2 regions of the Duganella sp. Root198D2 genome follow, and region 2 is predicted to be linked to the other one. Evidence: predicted binding sites of a transcription regulator. Region 2 holds the regulator's gene; the other holds the start of a gene.
What was found. The regulator LexA, encoded in region 2, represses DNA repair genes until DNA is damaged. The targets are predictions, from matches to a motif close to ACTGTATNNNNATACAGT.
Positions count from the first base shown of each region.

Region 1: the regulator LexA is predicted to act here: its motif matches at 1,896-1,913, upstream of ASE26_RS02535 (PA0069 family radical SAM protein).

Region 1 covers NZ_LMIC01000001.1:550,813-556,879, reverse strand. The annotation lists gene ASE26_RS02540 (gamma-glutamylcyclotransferase) at 1-550, shown strand, start outside; gene ASE26_RS02535 (PA0069 family radical SAM protein) at 711-1,877, opposite strand; gene ASE26_RS02530 (DUF2760 domain-containing protein) at 2,003-2,587, shown strand; gene ASE26_RS02525 (Hsp70 family protein) at 2,584-4,431, shown strand; gene ASE26_RS02520 (Hsp70 family protein) at 4,428-6,067, shown strand, end outside.
Region 2 covers NZ_LMIC01000001.1:316,662-322,728, reverse strand. The annotation lists gene rpsF (30S ribosomal protein S6) at 1-360, opposite strand, end outside; gene ASE26_RS30390 (DUF4351 domain-containing protein) at 516-1,664, shown strand; gene ASE26_RS01505 (hypothetical protein) at 1,653-2,114, opposite strand; gene lexA (transcriptional repressor LexA) at 2,246-2,935, shown strand; gene ASE26_RS01495 (alpha/beta fold hydrolase) at 3,182-4,210, shown strand; gene ASE26_RS01490 (hypothetical protein) at 4,316-5,779, shown strand; gene ASE26_RS01485 (TetR/AcrR family transcriptional regulator) at 5,773-6,067, opposite strand, start outside.

The DNA of each region.
Region 1 (6,067 bases), 230 kb from region 2:
GGCAATGGACAAGTTCGACGGCCGCCATGAGGTGTGGCTGTTCGGTTATGGCTCGCTGATTTACAAGGCGGACTTCCCCTTCATCGAACGCCGGCCGGCGCACATCTTCGGCTGGTCGCGGCGCTTCTGGCAGGGCTCGCATGACCATCGCGGAACGCCCGATGCGCCGGGCCGCGTTGCCACGCTGGTTCCGTCCGAAGGCGCCGTGTGCCACGGCATGGCCTACCTCGTCACGCCGGAAGAATTCGCGCACCTCGACCATCGCGAGAAAAACGGTTACCTGCGGGTGGCGATCGACATTCACTTCGAGGCCGGCAGCGTGGAAGAAGGCCTGATCTATATAGCTGCCGCCGACAACGCCGCCTGGCTGGGCGAGGCGACGGTTGAAGAAATCGCCCGCCATATCGCGTCCGCCTCCGGTCCAAGCGGCCCCAACATCGAATACCTGCTGCGCCTGGCCGCCGCCCTGCGCGCAATGGGCCACCATGATGAGCACGTGCACGCGATAGAAAGCCACCTCGCGCTGCTGTCCTCTGCGCGCCCTCGGTAACTACTACTGAAAGCTACTGAAATTTTTCCCATTAGAGCGCTACCAAGGCCGAAAAGCTCAAATTTCAGTAGTTTCAGTAGTTCTTTCAGTAGCTTTCAGTAGTAGTCCGCGACAGCTGCGCACAGGCCACCCTGTGCGGGTGCCGAAACGCGAACTCGACTTAGAACAGGTCCATCTGACCAGCTTTGGCTGCGGCACGGGCGCGGGCGCCGGAGGCAGGGATGTAGTCGGGGCGCTTGAACTGGGTGCAATCGAGGGAGCGGAATTTGCTGTGGCGGCCGTGGAAGCCGAAGCGGGTGATGCCTTTTTCGATGCGCTGTTGGATCAGGTCAGCCCACACCCCTTCCCCGCGCATGCGTGAGCCGAAATCGGCTTGGTAGTCTTTGCCGCCGCGCATGTCGCGGACGCGGTTCATCACGCGCTCGGCGCGGTCGGGGAAATGCGCTTCCAGCCATTCCTTGAACAGCGGGCTGACTTCCCACGGCAGGCGCAGCACGACGTAGGTTGCCATCACGGCGCCGGCATCGCGCGCGGCGGACATGATTTTTTCGATATCGGGCTCGGTGACGAAGGGGATGATCGGCGCGATGCTGACGCCGACCGGAATGCCGGCCCTGGCCAGCGATTCAATCGTGCGAAGGCGGCGCGCTGGGGCAGCGGCGCGCGGCTCCAGGGTGCGCGAGATCTTGCTGTCGAGCGTAGTAATCGTGATCGATGCGGCGGCCAGGTTACGCTCAGCCATTGGCGCGAGGATATCGATGTCGCGCTCGATCAGCGAGGATTTGGTAATCAGGCCAACCGGATGATTGCACTCGGCCAGCACTTGCAGCACGCGCCGCGTGAGCTGGTATTCGCGCTCGCACGGCTGGTAGGCATCGGTATTCACGCCCAGCGCGAGCGACTCCACTTCGTAGCCCGGCTTGGACAACTCCGCGCGCAGCAATTCCGGCGCATTCACCTTGGCAAACAGCTTGGTCTCGAAATCCAGGCCCGGCGACAGGCCGAGGTAACTGTGCGACGGGCGGGCAAAACAATAGATGCAGCCATGCTCGCAGCCGCGATAAGGGTTCAGCGAAACACTGAACGGAATATCGGGCGACTGGTTGCGCGTGAGGATGGTCTTGGCCGTTTCGGCAGTGACGATGGTGCGCGGCGGACGCAATTCGGCCTCGGCATCGTCCGGATCCGGCGCCCAGCCGTCATCGAACGCTTCGCGCTCTTGCAGCTCGTACCTGCCTTGCATGTTTGATACCGCGCCGCGCCCTTTTTTCGCCTTCAGCGATTGCGGCGGCAGTATCACCTGCCCTTCCAGTTCATGGTCCTGCATGGCGCGCCCCTATACATTACTGTATGTTTGTACAGTATTCTAAACTGCCCGTGCCGCGGCTGCAAGCCAAGCTGGTATCATGCGCACTCCTCCGGGATATCCCCCGACATTCAAAGAGCAATAACATGAGCAAATCGAACAATCTGCCCTCCTTTGGGAGCAGGATTTCCCTCGCCTTTGGCGCCTTTTTCAAAACGCTGGGCGATGCCCAATTCGCCGCACGCGTGCGTGACGACGGCATTGGCCCTGCCGCGCAACCGGCCCCCGTCCCGGCCCCCGTCCCGGCCCCAGCCGCAGCCCCGGCACCGGCCGCCGCGCTCCTGCGCGAAGCCACCCCCGATGCAGCACTGCAGCTCCTGTCGCTGTTCCAGCGCGAAGCACGCCTGATCGACTTCACGCAAGAAGACCTGTCCGGCTATTCGGACGCCGACATTGGCGCTGCTGCGCGCCTGGTGCATGAAGGCTGCGGCAAGGTGCTGCGCGAGCACTTCAGCATCGACGCCGTCCGCAGCGAAGCGGAAGGCAGCCGCGTAACGCTGCCGGAAGGCTTCGACGCCTCCTCCGTGCGCCTGACCGGCAACGTGGTCGGCAAGGCGCCGTTTACCGGCACCCTGAGCCACCGCGGCTGGCGCGCTTCCAGCGTGCGCCTGCCTAAACTGGCGGAAGCGCATGACGCCAACGTGTTGGCACCGGCCGAGGTGGAACTGTGAGCGAGCCGCGTTTTGCCATCGGCATCGACCTTGGCACCACCCACAGCGCGCTGTCCTACGTAGAACTGGCCGGCAGCGATGGCGAAAAAACCCGGCACGGCGTGCTGGGCGTGCCCCAGCTCACCGCGCCCGGCACGGTGGAAGAACTGCCGCTGCTGCCAAGCTTCCTCTACCTGCCGCACCCGGACGAACTGGCTGCCGGGGAACTGGCCCTGCCTTGGGCCACTGCCGATGGACAGGCCGCGGTGACGGGCGAAATGGCGCGCAGCCGCGGCGCCACCACGCCGATCCGCCTGGTATCGAGCGCCAAGAGCTGGCTGTGCCACCCTGGGGTGGACCGCCGCGCCGCCATCCTGCCGCATGACGCGCCGGAAGAGGTGTCGCGCGTGTCGCCGCTGGAAGCATCGACGCGCTACCTGAAGCACCTGCGCGCAGCATGGGACAACGCCCATCCGGACGCACCTTTCACGCAGCAGGCAGTCACGGTCACGATCCCGGCATCGTTCGATCCTGCCGCACGCGAACTCACCGCCGAAGCGGCGCGTGCAGCCGGCTACGACAACGTGACGCTGCTGGAGGAACCACAAGCGGCCCTGTACAGCTGGATCCAGAACAGCGATGGCCGCTGGCGCAAGGACGTCAAGCCGGGCGACATTATCCTGGTAGTGGACGTGGGCGGCGGCACCAGCGACTTTTCGCTGATCGCCATCCTCGAGCGCGACGGCAAGCTGGAGCCGCACCGCGTGGCCGTGGGCGACCATATCCTGCTGGGCGGCGACAATATGGACCTGGCGCTGGCGCACCTGGTGGCGCGCAAGCTGGCCGCCAACGGCAGCCAGCTCGACGCCTGGCAAATGCGCGCGCTCACTTACGGCTGCCGCGCGGCCAAGGAAAACCTGCTGGCCAATGCCCAGGCGGAAACCTGGCCGATCGTGGTGCCAAGCCGCGGTTCGAAGCTGATCGGCGGCTCGATCCGCACCGAGCTGACGCGCGCCGAAGTCACAACCTTCATCACCGATGGCTTCTTCCCGAAAGTGGAAGCGGCCGCGCGCCCGGCCGTGCGCGCGCGCGCCGGCCTGACCCAGCTTGGCCTGCCTTACGCGCAGGATGCGGCAATCACCAGGCACCTGGCAGCGTTCCTGGCGCGCCAGGCTGGCGCTACGGCGCAACTGGAGGGCTTTGCCGTCAACCCGGCGCATACCTTCCTGCACCCGAGCGCGGTGCTGTTCAACGGCGGCGTATTCAAGTCCGAACTGCTGGCCAAGCGCGTGATGGAAACCATCAACGACTGGCTGTACATGGAAGGGGCGCAACCGGCACGCATGCTCGGCGGCGCCGACCTGGACCTGGCAGTGGCACGCGGCGCGGCTTATTACAGCTATGTGCGGCGCGGCGCCGGCGTGCGTATTCGCGGCGGCACGGCCCGCTCCTACTACGTTGCGGTGGAATCGTCGATGCCCGCCATCCCTGGCATGGAGCCGCCGATCCAGGCGCTGTGCGTGGCGCCGTTCGGCATGGAAGAAGGCAGCGAGCTGGAATTGCCAGGCCAGGAGTTCGGCCTGGTGGTGGGCGAGCCGGTGCACTTCCGCTTCTTCGGTTCTTCCGTGCGCCGCCAAGACCAGATCGGCGCCGTGCTCGATTTCTGGGCGCCGGAGGAACTGGTCGAGCTCAACGAAATCCAGGCTACGCTGTCGCCGGAAGGCCGTTCCGTTGGCGAAGCGGTGCAGGTGCGCCTGCATGCCTGCGCCAGCGAATCCGGCACGCTGGAACTGCAGGCAGTGGCGCAGGACGGTCAGCGCTGGAAGGTCGAATTCGACGTGCGCGGCGGTGGCGAGGGCCAATGACGCAGTACCTGGTCAGCATCGACCTGGGCACCACCAATTCGGTGCTCGCTTTTGCCGCGCCGGGCGGCGACGTGCAGCTGTTCGAAGTGGAGCAGCTCACCGCGCCCGGCGAAATTGGCGGCGCCGTGCTGCTGCCCTCGTCCCGCTACCACCCTGGCGCCGGCGAGTTTGCCGATGGCGAGCTGCAGCTGCCCTGGCCGGAACCGGCGGTCGCGGATGCGCCGCCTGGCGCGGTCATTGGCCGCCTGGCCCGCAAGCTGGGCGGGCAGGTGCCGGGCCGCCTGGTGGCCAGCGCCAAGAGCTGGCTGTCGCACGCCGGCGTCGACCGCATGGCGCCGATCCTGCCGTGGGGCGCTGCGCAAGACGTGGCGCGCGTGTCGCCGGTTGCCGCCAGCGCGAGCTATCTTGCGCATTTGCGCGCGGCCTGGGATGCGCGCTTTCCCGGCGCGCCGCTGGAGCAGCAGCAAGTGGTACTGACCATTCCCGCCTCCTTCGACGAGGGCGCGCGGGCGCTCACGCTGGAAGCTGCGCGCATGGCCCGCCTGCCGGCTTTGCGCCTGCTGGAAGAGCCGCAAGCGGCCTTGTATGACTGGCTGTACCGCCACCGCGCTTCGCTGGCGCAGGAACTGGCCGAAGCGCGGCTGGTGCTGGTGGCCGACGTCGGCGGCGGCACCACCGACTTCACGCTGGTCAAGGTGGAGATGGCCGGCGGCGGGCCGCAGCTGACGCGCATCGGCGTCGGCAACCACCTGATCCTCGGCGGCGACAATATGGACCTGGCGCTGGCGCACCTGGTCGAACAGCGCCTCTGCGCCGACAGCGGCAGCAGCGCAGGCACGGCCGCGCCGCAGCGCTTGTCGGCGGGCCGCCTCGCCCAGCTTACCGAACGCTGCCGCGCGGCCAAGGAAGCCCTGCTGGCGGCCGACGCGCCCGAGCAGGTCAGCGTGACCTTGCTTGGCTCCGGCTCGAAACTGATCGGCGCCAGCCGCTCCGTCGCGCTGCGACGGGAAGACGCGGAGCGCATCGTGCTGGACGGCTTCTTTCCGCGCAACGAAGCGCAGCAGCCGGCGCAGGCCAGGCGCGGCGGCATCGTCGAATTCGGCCTGCCCTACGCCGGCGATCCGGCCGTCACGCGCCACCTGGCCGGCTTCCTGCGCCAGCACGCAGCTGCTGCGCGCGAGGCATTGGGGCTGCCGGACGACGGCAAGCTGCCCGTTCCCGATACGCTGCTGCTGAACGGCGGCGTGTTCCGCGCAGCCAGGCTGGCCGAGCGGCTGAGCAGCACGCTGGCGGCATGGCGCGGCCAGCCAGTACGCGTGCTGCGCAACGAAGACCCGGATGTCGCCGTGGCACGCGGCGGCGTAGCTTACGCGCTGGGCCGGCAAGGCCTGGCGCCCACCATCGCCGGCGGCTCACCGCGCAGTTACTGGCTGCTGCTCGATAATGCACGCGCTGCGGGCGTCACGCGCCGCGCTGTTTGCCTGCTGCCGCGCGGCAGCGCAAGCGGCAGCGAAGTACGCCTGGATGCGCGCAGCTTCGCCTTGCGGCTGGGGCGCCCGGTGCGCTTCCACATCGCCACTACCCTGGCCGACGCCGTGCCGCCGCAGGCGGGCGCCGTGGCCGACCTGGCCCCCGA
Region 2 (6,067 bases):
TGGGGCTTCGGCGCGATGGCTCTTGGCCGCGTCTTCACGCTGGACCGACTTCATCATTGGGGAAGGAGCGGTTTCCGCTTTCTTCATCTTGACGGTCAGGTGACGCAGCACGGCATCATTGAATTTGAATGCGGTTTCCAGCTCAACCAGGGTCTCGTTGTCGCACTCGATGTTCAGGCAGATGTAGTGTGCCTTGGCCAGTTTCTGGATCGAGTAAGCCATTTGACGGCGGCCCCAATCTTCAACACGGTGCACGTTACCGCCGCGCGAGGTCACGCTGGCTTTGTAACGTTCGATCATCGCGGGCACTTGCTCGCTCTGGTCCGGATGGACGATAAATACGATTTCGTAGTGACGCATTAATAACTCCCTTAAGGACTGTGAATATAGCCCACCCCGGCGTCAAGACGGGTGTGGGAAGAGGTAAGCCCGCAAGCATAGCAGACTTTGCCGGCCGGCTCAAGCTTTACTGATGGCGCGCAAGGCCCCTTTCCCCCGGGCTGGCATGCTGGGCCATGGACCGCCCCGACCTCGCATGGAAGCTGATCGCCAGCCGTTATCCGGCCGATTTCCTGCGGCTGTTCTTTCCTGATGTCGCCGCGAGCATCGATTGGGGCCACGGTTATCGCCTTCCCGACCACGAACTGGCGCCAGCCAGCGATAGCGCGGCAGCGGCCCCGCGCCATCCCGATGTGATCATTCTTACCACAAATCGGGATGGACGCGACCTTTGCCTCCATATCGAAATCCAATGCTGCCGCCAAGCAGGATTCGACCGGCGCATGGCGGAATACCACACTGCCTTACGTGCGCGTTTTGGGCTGCCGGTCATCAGCTTGGCCTTGCTCGCCGACCCCGGCCTCCACTGGCGCCCCGAACGGTTCGACAGCAACGAGGCCGGGAGCGGATTTTCCGTTCAGTTCCGCGTCGCCAAGTTGATGGATTTCCGCGACCGGCTCGAAGAACTTGCGGCCACCGACAACCCGGCAGGATTCACCGCCCTTGTCCACTTAAAGCTGCGCCAGACGCGCCACAATCCAGCGCGACGCGAGCCAACCAAAGAATTACTGGTGGGACTGATGCACGAAAAAGTATGGCTCGTCGATGAACTTTTCGTGTTGCAGGCAGTCTTAGACTACATGATCCCGTTACCGTCGAAGTGGCAAAGGAGATTACCCATGGATATCGACGATCTGCTCAGGCTGCAGCCCACGCTGCCCAAGAACAGCCTGAATTACATGCTAGCCGAAAACATCCGCAAGACGCTTGCCAGGGAGGGCGACAGGGTGCGCAAATCAGCTGCGGCGGAAGGCCATGCCGAGGGTCACGCAGAAGGTCTGGCTGAAGGTATGGCTGAAGGTAAGGCTGAAGGTAAGGCTGAAGGTATGGCTGAAGGTAAGGCTGAAGGTAAGGCTGAAGGTAAGGCTGAAGGTAAGGCTGAAGGTAAGGCTGAAGGTATGGCCGAAGGCGAACAGCTCGGATTGAGACGCGGCAAGGTAGAGTTGCTGGCGGCGCAACTTGCCAGCCGTTTCACGCCGCTGCCTTCATCCGTACTCTCCCGCCTGCGCCAGGCGAGCCCGGAACAGTTGGACGCCCTTGGGCTGGCCGTGTTCGAGGCCGAATCCCTTGCCGAAGCGCTGGCCAAAGCCAGGCTAAGCCCCTGACGCGTCGCCAGGCGCCGCGATCACGGCCCGCCGCGCATTGGTCGATTGCAGGATTCCGACCAGGAATCCAAGCCCCGCAGCGAACCAGACTGCGGAAGCCATGGCATCGAATGTCCATACGCGTTCAGGAAATCTGTACAAATAAGGCAACACCAGCAAGCCACGCAGCAGGCAAACAGCAGCCACCGTCCCTTGCACCATCTGCGCAAAAGGCAGCCAGCGCAGCAGGCCGGCCCCCGCCAACGCATACAAGGCGCAAACCAGCATCAGCACGCCAATTGCCATCGCACCAGTCGGTGCCAGCAACCCGCCGGCTTGTGCCGAAGCCACTACCTTGGGCGGCGCCTGCAGGAACGCATACCATTCGGGGCCGAGCAAAGGGGCCACGAAATGGATCAGGGCACCGAACAAAGAAATCCCCGCCGCCAGCAAGAAAGCAAATCGTCCCATCCCTGCCCTCCAATGGTTGTCGAATCGACATTAAGCCGAATATTTTCTGCCGATGCAACAAATTTGCTTGCAATTCGATCCACACTGTACAAAAATACAGACTGTCTATATTCACAGTTCACCATAGCGCCATGATCAAGCTCACAGCACGACAAGAACAGATTCTCAACCTGATCAAGGATGCGATCGACAACACCGGCTTCCCGCCCACTCGCGCCGAGATCGCGGCGGAACTTGGCTTCAAATCCGCCAACGCCGCGGAAGAACACTTGAAAGCCCTGCAGCGCAAGGGGGCTATTGAAATCACCGCCGGCACCTCGCGCGGCATCCGCCTGACCGGCAACTTCGGCGGCGCCTCGACCGGCACCGCCGCCCCACGCCAGTCAGCGCGCGCCAAAATCGAATTTGACGACATGCCAGCCGTACCGGCCGGCATGCTGGTCTCCCTGCCGCTGATCGGCCGCGTGGCCGCCGGCTCGCCTATCCTGGCGCAGGAAAACCTGGAAACCACCTACAACGTCGACCCCAAGCTGTTCTCGGCGAAGCCGGACTTCTTGCTGAAGGTGCGCGGCGAATCGATGCGCGACATCGGCATCATGGACGGCGATCTGCTGGCGGTGAAAAAGACTGACACTGCCCGCAATGGCCAGGTCGTCGTGGCCCGCATCGGCAACGATGTCACGGTCAAGACCTACCGCAAGACCGGCAGCAAGATCGAACTGCTGCCTGAAAATCCGGACTTCAAGATCATCACAGTCAGTCCGGAAGACGACTTCGCGCTGGAAGGCCTGGCCGTCGGCCTGATGCGGACCTGGCACTGATGCCATCCTTCAAGGCGCGGCTGATACCCCAAGTAGCAGCACTGCCATAGGCCCGATGCCGCCATGGCTGTTCTGCGCAACCAACCGCATTCGCGCCCTGCCCGGCTGGCGCCATCCTTACGGCATGCCCGGCGCCGTGACGTTTTAAGCCAGCCTGCTCCCCGATTCCTGCAGCCTGTCGCACTCGGCTGCCACGGCATGGCCCGCCCGAGTTATCCTTCTTGTATCGAAAAAAGAGGAGATAACATGCACTTCCGCCGTATCAGCTCGATCGTGTGCGCCTTCGCATTGTCGGCTTCCACCGCATACGCCGCCGCCCCGCAACAACAATTCGCCAATATGGGCGACCTGCAGCTTGAAAACAAGGCCACCATCAGCGACTGTTCGATCGGCTACCGCACCTTCGGCACCCTGAATGCCGACAAATCCAACGTCATCCTGTTCACAACCTGGCACACCGGCACCAGCCGCGATGCGGCCGGCATGCTGCAAAGCGGCGCCCTGTTCGATCCCGCACCGTGGTACGTGATCGTGGTCGATGCCCTGGGTAACGGCGTGTCTTGCTCACCATCCAACAGCAAGGCGCAGCCCGGCCCCTCCTTCCCGCAATTCACGGTACGTGACATGGTCGCCAGCCAGTACAAGCTGCTGACCGAAAAGCTGGGCATCAAGCACGTGCACGCAGTGATGGGCTATTCGATGGGCGGCATGCAGGCTTTCCAGTGGGCCGCCAGCTACCCTGGCTTCATGGACGTTGCGATCCCGATCGCAGGCACCCCGCGCCTGACATCTTCCGACATGCTGTTCCTGCGCATCGTGGAGAAATCGGTTCTCGACGAGCCGGCATATGCCGGCGGCCGCTACGCCAGGAACCCGCCGCTGCCGATGTATAACCTGCTGTTCGCGATGAACTTCGACAGCCCGGCACATCGCAGCGCGCGCACCGCGCCGAAGGACTTCGAAAGATTCTTCCGCGAGAGCCAGGCCTCCGAGCCTGACAGCACGGACGCCAACAACTCCCTGTGGCAGATCCGCGCCGTACTGGGCCACGATATCTCCCAGGGCGGCAAGCTGGAAGAAGCGGCGCCACGCATCAAGGCGCGGCTGGTCCCGATCAACGCCGCGCAAGACCACCTGGTGAACCCTGGCCCTGCGATTGCTTTCGCCAAGTTGCGCAAGGAAGAAGCCACCGTGCTGGACACCGACTGCGGCCACGCGGCACTGCGCTGCGCCATGCCAGCCATGAAGGCGGTTGTGGAAAAAGCGCTACGCTAGCCCTGCCGCCTGTCCCGCCAATCCTGCATTTCGTCGCAGCCACGCTCCCCGGGTGGCTGCGCTGACTTACAGTCATCAAAAACACACCACCACCGGGGAGATTTCATGTTCAAGCCTTTGTGCATCGCAGCCGCGATGCTGGCAGCGCGATCCGCGTTCGCCTTCGACAACCAGACCAACCACTACCGCCTGAGCATCGACAAGGATGCCCAGCGCGCCCACGTCGAAGCCGACGTCTGGGTCGAGGGCCGTGAACTGGTGCTGTTCAATTGCATGCCGATCCCGCAACTGAAGAATGGCCAGGCCGACCTGATCGAAAAGCTGGCCGTGCGCGACATGGCCGGCAGCGCCGTCGCGCTCAACGATAAAGGCGAAGGCGAATACGAGGTCGATGGCGACCGCCGCCTGCGCTTGTCCTACGACATCCGGCTGGAACACGACAAATACCAGTGGCCGGGCGGGAACGAAGAAGTGTCCTATCACACCGACGAAGGGCTGATGTCGGTCGGCTACCCGCTGTTCATTGTGCCGGGCGTGAAAATGCACGGTGAAACCGAAGTCGCCTTCGACCTGCCAGCGGGCTGGAAAGCCAATACCCCGTGGCGCAGCGCCGGCAAGGCGGCTACCTTCGTCGTGGATTCGCGCCGCGAACTGGTAAACAACGCCTTCTTCTTCGGCACGGCGCGCTCGGAAACCTTCAAGGCCGGCGGCGTCGAAATGACGCTGGTGATGGGCAAGCAATACTGGAAGCGCCGCGACGCCTTCATCTCCATGATCGACAAACAGATGAACAGCTACCGGAAGCTGTACGGCCGCGGCCCGGTCGCAGACCGCTTCCTGATCGTGGTCAACCAGGGTGATAGCGGCGACGGCGGCGCTTTCGCCGGCTCCTTCAGCCAATACCTGAAAGACGATGGCAGCGAAGTGGCGCGCCCGATCTGGGGCAAGGTGATGGCGCACGAATTGGCCCACTTCTGGGACGGCCACTCGCTGGTGCCGAAAAACGAAAGCGAAGAGTGGTTCAAGGAAGGCGTAAACGACTACGTCACCGTGGTCACCATGGCGCGCAACAAGCTGATGGACCGCACTATGCTGATCCAGCAGCTGGAGAACCTGGCGCGCGGCCAGAACGTGGCGCGCAATGTGCAGGGGCTGACCGTCACGGTGCGCGAAGCGGTAAAGGACAAACACCGCAACTGGCTGCTGGTTTACGGCGGTGGCACCATTGCAGGCCTGGCGATGGACGTGGAACTGCGCAAGGCAAGCAAGGGGAAGGTCAGCCTGGACACGCTGCTGCACGAGATGTACAAGGAATTCGGCCAGAAGGGCAAGGTGTACGAGCAGGCCGACATCGTGCGCATCGGCAAGGTGATCGGCGGCGTCGATCTCGACCCGCTGTTGAACAACATCGTCGCCACCAGCAAGGCGCCCGACCTCGCGTCCCTGTTCAAGGACATCGGCCTGCGCCTCGAGCAGTTCGGCATGCTGGAAACCTACCTGCTGCGCGATCCGGCAGCTAGCGCCGAGCAGAAGGCCCGCTTCAGCGCCATCTTCGGCACGCCTTACTGAAGCGGCGTCGCCAGGTAAGCGTATGCACAGTGCGCCGCGCGCGCCGCCATCTCCTCATCGGTCATGGCGGCTGCGCCGTGCCAAAGCGACTCCTGGTCCAGGGTATAGCTCTGGATCGTACATGCCATTCCCGTGACGGCGAAATGCACAGCGCTGCGCTTTGGCGTATGTCGAACCTCGGTGCGGTGCCGCATCAGCAAATCGACCATCAGTTCCACGTTCATGCGCATGATCTCACGCGCATCCTGGACGAAACCGGTATCGGAATCGCTTTCCATGAAGCGCATC